One region of the Bifidobacterium sp. ESL0704 genome, then DNA from elsewhere that is predicted to be linked to it. Evidence: riboswitches for the same ligand, from Rfam matches in the RefSeq annotation. Region 1 holds a riboswitch; each other region holds the start of a gene.

Region 1 (4,060 bases):
AGGTCAATGTCAAGGTCTTCATCGAAGGGGAGGAGGAGATGGGCTCGGCGAGTTTCATCCCCTTCATCGAGTCCCACCGCGACGCGTTCGATTCGGATGTCATCATCGTGGCCGACTCCGGCAATTGGAGCGCCGAAATCCCGAGTCTCACCACGAGCCTTCGAGGCAACACCGATCTGGATGTCACCGTGCGTGCCCTGGAGCATCCGGTGCATTCCGGACAGTTCGGCGGCCCGGTCCTTGATACGAATACCTTGTCGGCCATGCTCATTGCCTCGATGTATGCCGAGGACGGATCGCTGAACATTCCCGGACTCACTGGCGGCGACCCCGTTGGAGGACTCCAGCGCGACCTCGACGAGGCCGGCTTCCGAGCCGATTCCTCGGTGGTCTCCTCCTATCGCCTCGCCGGCTCCGGTTCGTTGGCCTCGAGACTGTGGACCAAGCCCAGCATCTCGGTCATCGGATTCGATGCGCACCCGGTCGAGGGCTCGTTCAACGTCATCGCCAACGAGACCCGTTTCCGCCTTTCCATCCGCACCGCACCGAACCAGCGTCCCGAGGATGCAGCCAAGGCCGTCACCGACTTCCTGACCGGACATGCCCCGTTCGGTGCCGAGGTTACGGTTTCCACGCTTGATACCGGTATGGGCTGGAGCATGGATCCCGACGCCGAGGCCACCCAGGATGCGCTGGAATCGATGCGCGAGGCGTTCGGCGTCGAGCCGATCAACAAGGGCGAAGGCGGCTCGATTCCGTTCATCCCCGAACTGCAGCGCATCTTCCCCGACGCCCAGGTCCTGGTCACCGGCCCCGAAGACCCCAAAGGCAACGCCCACAGCCCCAACGAATCCATCGACCTGACGAGCCTTAAAAACAACGTCCTCACCGAGGCCCTGATTCTGGACAAACTAGGCAAATAAGCTGATTGCACTGACGTCAGTCGTGTGGGGGTTGGGGCATACAATGCTCGACACGCTCCGGGCTGAGCCGTTAAGCGGGAAGTCCTGTGGACTTCCTGTAGGCGAAGTGAGCGCGATGTATCGAGCGCGAAGGCAAAATCTTCGATTTTGCACTGGCCAAGCTTTACTCCTCAGCATGGCATATCTGCCGCCGCCACTAATGCATGAAATATCTGACTGATTTGCCGAGTTTGTCCAGAATCAGGGTCGGTGCTACTCCAAGCGAATAGCTGCCGCATGCGCAAGGTTCCTCGATGTATACGGGCGCAATTGCGCGGTCGATGTCATAAGGCTCCTCACTCAGGCGGCAGCTATTCGCTGGTGAGCCACCTCCCGCAACCCCTGTCAGTCAGATTCCTTGTACAGAGTGTGGGGCGGGGATATGCGATGTTCGGGCGTAAGACACGGCCTATGCAAAATCGGAGATTTTGCCTTCGCGCTCGATACATCGCGCTCACTTCGCCTACGTGAAGCCCACTGGGCTTCACGCTTAACGGCTCAGCCAGTAAGCGTTCCGAAGCATTGTATGCCCCAATCCCCACACGACCACCCGTTGACAGTTGACAGGGGATTGCTCTAGGATGGCGAATTGACACGGGGGCTGGCCATTAGAGGCCGGCTGAGATGAGGATTTCCTCGACCGAATGAACGTGAGTCCGGACAATGCCGGCGCACGGACGTCTCTCTTTCCCGTGCCTTGGTATGCGCGCCGATAAACGGTGTGCACCACAGAAAGGCACAAATCATGACATCATCAAATCAGACGACCATTATCTCCAAACCGAATCTCAAATGGCGTGTCGTCGATATCGCCGTGGCTTCGGTCATCGGCGTGGTCAGCACTTTCGTCTACTGGGCCGCGGCTCTGCTGTATGGTCCCATCGGTTCTCCGCTGGACGCGCTTGTCCCTGGCCTTGGCGGCCTGATGAACGGGCTTTGGCTCTTTGCGGGTCCTCTTGCGGCCGTCATCGTACGCAAGCCGGGGGCCGCGACCTATGCGGAAGTCGTGGCGGGCGTGCTCGAGGCCCTGCTCGGCAATTCTTGGGGCGGAACCGAAACCTTCCTGATCGCGCTGGTGCAGGGGCTTTGCGCCGAGGTGGTGTTCCTCTGCGTGGCCTACAAGGTCTGGAACCTGCTCACGCTCACGTTGTCCGGCATGGTATCGGCCATCGGCTGCTGGGCTTATACGTTCTTCACCCATCTGCAAGGCTTCAACATGACGGGTGCATACGGCATCTGGTACCTGGTCGCCACGGTGATCTCCGGGGCGTTGGTGGCCGGCGTGCTGATGTGGTATCTCTATATCGCCATCGCCAAGACCGGTGCCATCGACAAGTTCGCTTCGGGCCGTCAGGTCCGTGCCGCTTCCAAGTGAGTGGTATCAGGTAGAATTCAGGCATCGATGGGGGAACGTATGCAAGGCAGACAATCTCAGGGCGGCGGTAGGCGTGAAGGCGACCGACACAAACCATACGTTCGGGATATCCCGGCCTCTGAGAGCCAGGCTCCTTCACAGGCCGGGCAGCCTGCCGGCGAGAAGGTTGCCCGCAAAGCGCCGCCTGCGGCTATCGCTTTCCGCAACTGGGGCTACCGCCATGCCTCGCGCCGGCATTTCGCCGTGCGTGGCCTGAACCTTGACATTCACCCCGGCGAACATGTACTCCTGCTGGGAGCCTCCGGTATCGGCAAATCGACGATACTCGAAGCCGCTTCTGGCCTGCTCGGCGGGGAGGTTGCCCAAAGCACGGACGAGGACAGGCCGGGCGAAGGCGCCCCGGTGGTCGCCATCGAGGATTCGGAAGGCGGCATCACCGAAGGCGGCGTCTTCATCGACGGCATCCCGGCCGTCGCCGCCCATGGCCGTGTCGGCCTTGTCCTGCAGGACCCGGATGCGCAGACGATCTTCGAACGCCTCGGCGACAACGTGGCCTTCGGTCCGGAGAACATGGGCGTGCCGCGTGACGAGATCTGGCAGCGGGTGCGGCAAAGTCTTGCCGACGTAGGCCTTGAAGGATTGCAGCTGCACCGTTCCACCATGCACTTGAGCGGCGGGCAGATGCAACGCCTCGCCTTGGCCGGGGCATTGGCCATGCAGCCCGGCGCGTTACTTCTGGACGAGCCCACGGCGAACCTTGACCCTGAAGGCGTCGAGCAGGTCATCGGCGCGGTCTCCAACGTGTTACGCGACACCGAAGCCACCATGCTGCTGGTCGAGCACCGCGCCGGACCTTGGATCGACCTTATCGACCGGGTCGTCGTTCTGGGTCTTGAATCCGACGATCAGGTCAAGGCACGCGTCACGCAGGTCGGCGACGCTGCCGAAATCGACCACAGCGGATTCCGTCGTACCATCGTGGTCGCCGACGGCACGCCGGACGATGTGTTTGCCAACCGTGACCTCGACTTTGCGGCGCTCGGTATCTGGATGCCCAGCAGATATCGCCGTCCGGAAGACGAAATCCATCGAATCCATACCGATGACGAGCCCGCCAGCGATCCCGCGATCGGCGACGGCAAGGCGCTGCTCTCCACTAATGACCTATCGATCGGCCGCGACGGCAAGCCCATAGCCGACCATATCAACATTTCGTTCGCGGCCGGGCAGATCACCGCTCTAGTAGGGCGCAACGGTGTCGGCAAGTCCACGCTTTCACTGACTCTCGCAGGCCTCCTGCGGCCTGTGGCGGGCAGCGTCGAAGCCTCTGTGCAGCTCGCCAAGGGGGCCAGCGGCAACTCTCCGATGGATTGGAAATCCACTGAACTCGCGGCGCGTGTCTCTTACGTCTTCCAGAATCCCGAGCATCAGTTCGCGCGTGGCAGCGTACTGGAAGAAGTCATGCTCGGGCTTGTGCGAACCGGAACACCGGAGGATGATGCCAAGAAGAAAGCCATGGCGCTCTTGCGCCGGTTCAGGCTTTCGCAATATGCCTCGGTCAACCCTTACACCCTTTCCGGAGGGGAGAAACGTCGCCTGACCGTCGCTGCCTCGCTGGCCGCCGCACCGCGCGTGATCATCCTCGATGAGCCGACCTTCGGCCAGGACCGACGCACGTGGATGCAGATCGTCTCGCTGATCCACTCCTTGCGCGGCGACGGCG
Region 2 (4,060 bases), 490 kb from region 1:
GCGGCGCCGAGGCATCGGTGAATCACGACGGCAACGCCGGAAACGGCAACGCTCCCGACAGAACGACCGATACGCTCACCCATACGCCAACAGACACGAAGCCAGAAAAAACATCAGGTGCGGCGGCCAATGCCATTGCCAGCGATTGGAAAAACCATGTTAAGCGCTACGCAATAAAGCTGCACACCACCTTGCTCAGGCACCCCAACGCGGCCATTTTGGTAGCCACTCATCCCATCGATACGTTGGAGCAATATCAGCTGCTCGCCGACGCCATCAAACCGTTCATGCCCGTTCTCGCCGAAAAGAATCCGCCGGACGATCTGCTGGGGCTGATTCAGGGAGCCACCATCCTGACCACCGGCTACGTGCTGGCCGAAGCCGTCGCGCCCTTCGGCGACAGCGAACGATCCAGCACCGACCCTTCAGACGAAACTCGAGAAGAGGCCATGCGCCAATCCCCCGAACTGGCTACGTTGTTGGCGCCTTTGACCGACACCGCCACTCCATGGAGCATGCAGGTCGAATACCGCAAAGCCCTTGACGCCTTGATTTCCGGGTGGGACACCGAGGTCGAAGACTGAAGACGGAAACCACGCTCAGAACGACGGCTCTGACCAGCGCCAGGCGGCTTGCCCGAATCTGTTGCCTGAAGCACCGCTGTCACCGCTGAAAGCCATTCACCCCAAGGCATATTCGCAGTCGGCCCGTTTCACTCGCTTTCCGCGTAATACCAAGGCTTGCAAGACCTATCTACTATCTCACGTGTCACCGGAACACCCAGCATGACGATTGACGTTATAGTGAAAAGTAATGCCGCATACCATAGCGGCGACACACTTCAACGAGATGGACCAAATCGCGTCCACCCGACATCGCAAGCAAAGGAAGCACCCATGAGCAAGAACATCGCAGTCGTGGCCGCCAACGGCAAGGCCGGACGGCTCATTACAGCCGAGGCCGTCAGACGCGGTATGGACGTCACCGCCGTCGTGCGCGGCGAGAACAAAACCGAAGCCCAGCACGCCATCATCAAAGACCTGTACGACCTCACGGCCACCGACCTCGCCGGTTTCGACGCGGTGGTGAACGCTTTCGGTGTTTTTGATCCGGCAAAATTCGACGAATACAGCACCTCGCTGAAATATCTGGCCGATATTCTTTCCGGTACTGACACGCGGCTGCTGGTCGTCGGCGGTGCAGGAAGCCTCTACACCAACAAGGAACACACGGCCCAGCTTTCGGATTCGTTCCCCGACACCATCAAGGGCGTGCCGCTGGCAATGGGCAAGGCGCTCGATGCGCTACGCCGCCGCGACGACGTGCACTGGACCTATATCAGCCCTGCCGGCGACTTCCAAGCCGACGGCGAGCGCACCGGACATTACGTGCTTGCAGGCGAGGACTACACCACCGACGCGGACGGCAAAAGCGCCATCAGCTACGCCGACTACGCCATCGCCATGGTCGACGAAATCGAAACCGAGCATCCGCATGACCGCGAGCGCATCTCCGTGCGCTGGTAAGTCTCCGACAACCCGACTTTCAACCAAGCCGCACCCAACACGACAACCGTGAACCGGAGACATCGGCACCATGGCCTCGATTATGGGTTTGCGGCTTGATTAAGGGGAAAAGCCGCAAACCCATGATAAGCAACCTCTTTATTCGGGGTTTGCGGCATCGGTATATTTCAAAGCCGCAAACCCATGATAAACGACCCATCCATCATGGGTTTGCGGCTTAATGCTGTTCAAATGCCGCAAACCCATGCCGCACGCGTTTTCAGAATCCCACACAAAGCGTCGGCCATCCGCACGCGAATAGGTGCCACAATCTCTTGTCCAATGAAGGACATAGCGTCTTGAGCTGTAAGTGCAGGGGAACCTGCGAAGCCGCTGCGGCGGTCACGCAAGTTGAGACGGGCACAATGCTCGACCCTTGGAACCTGTTGGTTAATACCATCGTAGGGAGACGCGAATATGGTCAATGACGCATACTCATCAGCAAACAGCAATCTCAGTAATCTCAACGATTTGGCGGCGAACGACCCGTTGCGCGAGCTCATTCGCAAGGCCGCGCAGACGGTGCGCGACACCACGCCACTGGCCCAGTCCTTCACCAACTTCGTGACCATCAATCTGGTCGCCAACGCCCAGCTGGCAGCGGGCGGCACCGCGGCGATGAGCTTCCTGCCTGACGACATCGCGGGCGGAGAAGCGGCAAGCGGGGCCAGCTATATCAACGTGGGCACGTTGCTGCCGTTCTACAAGGACGCGTTGGCCCAGATCACGCAGAAATTCCACGCCGATCGCCATCGCTGGGTGTTGGATCCGGTGGCTGCGGGAATGGGCACCACACGCACCGCCATTTTGAAGTCGTTCAAGGCGGCCCCGCCGACCATCATCCGCGGCAACGCTTCCGAGATCATCAAACTGCGCGAGATGTGGGAGCTGCCGCTGGATGAGGATGCCGTGGATGGCAAAAAAGACGCTTCAAAGCAATCCAGCGGACCGGTGGGTGTGGAATCCGCCGATGACGTCGAGGCGGCCGAGGCCAGCGCCAAGGCACTTGCACGGTTCATCGCCAAGTCCGACGCACAAGGCCAAGGCGCGGTCGCTGTTTCCGGCGAAACCGACCTCGTCACCGACGGCGAGCACACCTATCGTCTGCCCGGCGGCAGCGCGATGATGACCAAGATCACCGGAGCCGGCTGTTCGCTTGGCGGTGTGACCGCAACCTATCTGGCCGTTGCCGATCCTCTGACCGCGGCACTGTCCGCGAGCGCCCTCTACAACCGTGCCAGCGAGACCGGCGAGTCCAATTCGCACGGCCCGGGTTCATTCCAGGTCGCCTTCCTCGACGGCCTGTGGTCGACCACACCCGAGCAAATCGCCGCCTCACCAATCTTGGCGTAGGCGGAAGGCTTCCAATCCGCACGAAACAGCGTTGTTGGAGGCAAAGATGCTAGCAACCTGCCTCTAACGCAACGGCAAATGTACATTCCGCATGGGTTAGAGGCAGAAAGCCTGGTTTCCTGCCTCTTGCCCGATGTCAAATCCTTTTTCGTGGGATTAGAAGCGATCAGCAGCGCCTTCCAGTCAACCGCATAAATCCGATTCGGACAATCCGCTGCGGGCCTTTGCTCTCCAGCACCAACACCATCACTGATATTTCAAAGAATCGAGCCAATCATCATGACCATCAACAATCCATCATTCGCCTCCATGCGCAAGAACTTCGACCTGAGTTCCTACCTCGTGCTCGGCCCGGCAGACACCAAATCGCGGCCTGTCCCCGACATCGTGCAACAGGCCTTGGCCGGTGGCATCACCTTCGTCCAGATTCGTGTCAAGCCCGGAGACGCCAGAGACATCACCGAAATCGCGCGGCAGAGCGCCGAAGTCATCGCGCAGGCCGGTGCCTCGCAATCCGTGCCGCTGGTCATCGACGACCGTGTGGATGCCGCCTGGCAGTGCCGGGATATGGGCATCAAAGTCGACGGCGTGCACATCGGACAGGACGATTTGAATCCGACTGAGGCACGCAAGCTGCTCGGACCGGACGCCATCATCGGCTTAAGCTGCAAGGTGCTGGACGAAGTGAAAGCCGCCAACGCTCTGCCCGCCGACACCATCGACTACATCGGCGCGGGCCCGTTGCATCCGAGCACCACCAAACCCGACTGCATCGTCATCGGTGCCGACCACCAGCGCCACACCCAGGACACCGAATCCATCAACGCGCTGTGCCGTGAATCGAACTACCCCATCGTCGTGGGCGGAGGCGTGAAGCTGGAGGACCTGCCGGACCTGGCCCAGACGCAGGCTGCCGGCTGGTTCGTGGTCTCGGCCATCGCCGGAGCAGACGATCCGGAAGCGACCACCAAGGCCATGGTGGATTCGTGGAACACCTCGCGCTCGAAACGTGGCTGAAATGTCGCGGCACACAACACAAAACCGCAAACACAAAATGGCAAAAAACCACTGTTCGTGCGGTACCGATACAGGAACGACAGCCGAAACAGGTGCAATATCTGCAACGACGAAGACATCCGCAA
Region 3 (4,060 bases), 380 kb from region 1:
GCCGCGCTCCACCTTGCTTTTCTCATTCGTAATGCCCATAAGACATAAAATACCCGTCACATTCGACTCAGCAGAGTCAATGCGACGGGCAACGCTCACAGCGCAACAAAGCACCGTGGCCGGAACTTCAGCTTGAAGTTACTTCATGTACTTCTTGCAAGCCTTGAACGCGGAATAGCCGGCGTACTCGGCGGTGGAGCCAAGCTCCTCCTCGATCTCGAGCAGGCGGTTGTACTTCGCGATACGCTCGCCACGGGCAGGAGCACCGGTCTTGATCTGACGGGTGTTCTTGGCGACGGCGAGGTCGGCGATGGTGGTGTCCGGGGTCTCGCCGGAACGGTGGGAGACCATGGAGGTGAAGCCGTTGGCCGTGGCGAGCTCGATGGCGTCGAGCGTCTCGGTGACGGTGCCGATCTGGTTGAGCTTGACCAGCAGGGAATTCGCGGCATGCAGGTCGATGCCCTTCTGCAGACGCTTCGGGTTGGTCACCAGCAGGTCGTCGCCGACGAACTGGAGCTTGTCGCCCATCTCAGCGGTGATCTTCTGCCATGCAGGCCAATCTTCCTCGGCGAACGGATCCTCGATGGAGACCAGCGGATACTTGGAGACGAGCTCCTTGTAGTAGTTCAGCATGTAGTCGGCATCGCGGTCGGCGCCGTCGAAGTGATAGGTGTTGGTGTCCTTGTTGTAGAACTCGGAGGACGCCACGTCGAGGCACAGGCCGATCTGCTCGCCCGGCTTGTAGCCGGCGGCCTCGATGGCCTGCATGATGTACTTCAGGGAATCCTCGTTGGTCTTCATCTTCGGAGCGAAGCCGCCCTCGTCGCCCAGACCGGTCTCATGGCCATCCTTCTTCAGGATGGACTTCAGGGTGTGATAGACCTCAACGCCGGCGCGCAGGGCTTCCTTATAGGAATCGAAGCCGTAGGGGGAGATCATGTATTCCTGGATGTCGGTGGCGAAATCGGCGTGTGCACCACCGTTCATGATGTTCATGTTCGGAACCGGCAGGATGTGGCCGTTGGTGCCGCCGATGTAGCGGTAGAGCGGCAGTTCGGCGGATTCCGCGGCGGCATAGAGGGCCGCGAGCGAGACGCCGAGGATGGCGTTGGCGCCGAGCTTGCCCTTGTTGGGGGTGCCGTCGAGCTCGATCATGGTGTCGTCGAGGGCACGCTGGTCGGTGGCGTCCATACCGATGACCTTGGGGGCGATGACCTCGTTGACGGCCTTCACCGCGTCGAGGACACCCTTGCCCTGATAGCGGGACTTGTCGCCGTCGCGGCGCTCCCAGGCCTCGGCCTCGCCGGTCGAAGCGCCGGAGGGAACCAGGCCGATGCCTTCGGCGCCATCAACGGTGTCGAGGGTGACCTTGACGGTCGGGTTTCCACGGGAATCGAGAATCTCGCTGGCATATACGCTTTCGATTGCTGCCACAATTACTCCTTTAAAGCTGGACTTACGTTAACAGTTCCAAGATTAATGTCTTTGATGGACGTAAACCAGCGAAATCGGCTTTTTTATGTGAGCGCTCACATATAGCGTGCGGACAAATTCTCCATATCTGCCGGGTCGCTAACGAGCTTTTCGTTTACCCAAGTCTTGAACGATTCGCGTCTCGATGTCCAGCTCGGGAGTTCTAATGCTTTTTGACATGGGGTGCCCAAGCCGAATGTCTGAAAAATACTGGCGCGCGACAGCGCAAAAGCGAACCGGCCGGGCTGAGATCATACCCATCGAACCTGATGTAGGTAATGCTATCGAAGGGATGTCCGATGCACAACGTTGCTGTGCGTCCGAAAAGCCATTCGGCAACTTCATCATCAGCATCGTCGACATCATCGGGCATGCGGCATATCGTCGGCATCCTCGATGACGCTGAAACCATGCCCTCCAAACGGGGTGCAGGCGCGAACCTGCTGCCACGGGAAGGCATGAGACTGCTGCGGATGACCGGCCCCTGGCTTTCCACGCTCGCTTTATGTCTCTGGTGGTTTTTCGCCACCTTGTCTCCAGCTGATTCTCGGCCTCTGCCCTCGCCTATCGAGGTTATCAAGGCATGCGGCGATCTGAACGCCGAAGGCTTGCTCTTCCCCTCGATCGGCATCAGTCTGGCCCGCGTGCTTTTGGGTCTGGTGCTGGGCATCGTCCTGGCCGTGCCCATCGCCGTCATCGCAGGCGCGTCAGCCATCGGCTTCGACCTTGTCGACAAACCGGTGCACATGCTGCGCGCCATACCGTTTCCAGCGCTTTCACCAGTGCTCATCATCATGCTGGGCATCGATGAATCCATGAAGATCGCGCTGATCGCCATTGGGGTGTTCGGTCTGATCTATGTCAATGTGCGCGACGGTATCCGTAACCTTGACCCCAAGCTCATCGAACTGGCCCAGGCATATCGATTGCCCAGACCGTTGGTGCTGCGCAGAATTCTTTTCCGGGGAGCCCTGCCGAGCTTCATGACCGGCCTGCGCTTCGCCATCACCGTGGCCTGGATCGCGCTAGTCACCTGCGAGACGGTCAATTCGTCGGTCGGCATCGGCTACATTCTCTCACGCGCCCAGCAGTTCTCACGTACCGATCAGATGGTGCTGTGCATCGTGCTCTACGCCATCTTCGGCCTTTCAAGCGAGGCCATCGTCGGCATGCTGCAACACGCGCTGACCCCATGGATGCGTAAGCACTGAGCCGAGTCGCTGCCCTGTCGGAATCATTTCTTATCAAAGTGCGGCAACTTCCCCATCTCAAGCCACCAGGCAAATTCGACTTACACAACAGACAACATTGAAGAAGGAAGATTATGACAAACCATCTCATCTCATCGTCGTTGAGCAAACATCATTCCGCGATACGTCGTCTATGCGCGGCGACCTGTACGCTAGCGGCCGTCGTGGCGTTGGCCGCCTGCGGCGCCCCTTCAGGGACATCGGGCACGTCGAAACCCGAAGACACCGTTCGCGTCGCCTACCTTTCGACGGCGAACTACCTGACCACGATACACAGCGAGTCATTCGTGGCCGAAACGATGAAGCCTTACACAGCCAAGTTCATGGGACCGTTCAACCCGCCGGACACCTCATACAAAGCCGTCTTGGCAGGCAAGGCCGACGCCGCCAGCACCGGGCTGGGAGCCTTCATCGATTTCATCGACCAGAAGCAGCCGTGGGTCGCCTTCGCCATCGAATACTATGACGGGGATTCCCAAGGCATCGTCGCCGCGCCGAATTCAAAGGTCACCACACTCAAAGAGCTCTACGGCAAACGCATCGGCATCGACAAGAAAGGCGCCACCGGCGATTACGTCGTCAACGCCGCGTTCCGCCATGCCGGGCTCGATCCGAAAAAAGTCACCGAAGTCGAGCTGAGCCAGACGGATTTCGCCGCCGCGTTCACATCCGGAAAAATCGACGCCTTGGCCACCTACGACCAGAACCTCGCCACAGCGATGGCCACCCCCGGTGCCCGCCTCATCACCAATGGACAACACTATGATTCCAAGAATGTGAGCGTGCATATGGTATCGAAGAAATTCGCCGACACGCACCCGCAAATCGTCAAGAAACTCTATCAGGCGTTGGTCAAGGAATCCGACAAGGCCCAAAAAGATCCCGAGTTCATCTATCAGACCTACAAGCAATTCGGAGCCTCCGACACCATCATCAAGCAGGTGAGAAAATTCGATATACCGAAGATCCTGCCGGTGGACGCCAAAGGCAAGAAGATGGTTGACGACATCGCACAGCAATATGTCGATTTCGGTTTCATCAAGACCAAACCGGACATCGACTCCCATATCATCGACTGCACGAAATGAGGGCGAATATGCCGCCACGGCTTTCAAGACAATCCGACGATCGTCCCCTGCTCTGTCTGCGACATATCGGTCTCTGCTTTGCCGATAAACCAATCCTCCGCGATATCAACGCCACGGTGAATACAGGCGAATTCGTCTCGCTGATCGGCCGCTCAGGATGCGGCAAATCTACGCTGCTGCGCATTGTAGCGGGACTTCTTACGCCGCTCACCGGAACGATGGAGGCCACACAATCGTTCGCGCTCGCCT

Evidence for each region. A riboswitch is a leader RNA that binds a small molecule or an ion and turns the genes downstream of it on or off. The one in region 1 is predicted to bind thiamine pyrophosphate.
Region 2: another riboswitch for thiamine pyrophosphate. It lies ahead of OZX64_RS02530 (hydroxyethylthiazole kinase); the one in region 1 lies ahead of OZX64_RS04300 (ECF transporter S component).
Region 3: another riboswitch for thiamine pyrophosphate. It lies ahead of OZX64_RS05865 (ABC transporter permease); the one in region 1 lies ahead of OZX64_RS04300 (ECF transporter S component).

Annotation. Positions count from the first base shown of each region.
Region 1 covers NZ_CP113929.1:1,254,054-1,258,113, forward strand. The annotation lists gene OZX64_RS04295 (dipeptidase) at 1-923, shown strand, start outside; TPP riboswitch at 1,547-1,658, shown strand; gene OZX64_RS04300 (ECF transporter S component) at 1,708-2,337, shown strand; gene OZX64_RS04305 (ATP-binding cassette domain-containing protein) at 2,365-4,060, shown strand, end outside.
Region 2 covers NZ_CP113929.1:761,051-765,110, reverse strand. The annotation lists gene OZX64_RS02540 (TetR family transcriptional regulator) at 1-584, shown strand, start outside; gene OZX64_RS02535 (NAD(P)H-binding protein) at 897-1,526, shown strand; TPP riboswitch at 1,870-1,991, shown strand; gene OZX64_RS02530 (hydroxyethylthiazole kinase) at 1,983-2,918, shown strand; gene thiE (thiamine phosphate synthase) at 3,198-3,935, shown strand.
Region 3 covers NZ_CP113929.1:1,630,730-1,634,789, forward strand. The annotation lists gene OZX64_RS05855 (septum formation initiator family protein) at 1-39, opposite strand, end outside; gene eno (phosphopyruvate hydratase) at 139-1,434, opposite strand; TPP riboswitch at 1,643-1,783, shown strand; gene OZX64_RS05865 (ABC transporter permease) at 1,932-2,684, shown strand; gene OZX64_RS05870 (NrtA/SsuA/CpmA family ABC transporter substrate-binding protein) at 2,798-3,811, shown strand; gene OZX64_RS05875 (ABC transporter ATP-binding protein) at 3,820-4,060, shown strand, end outside.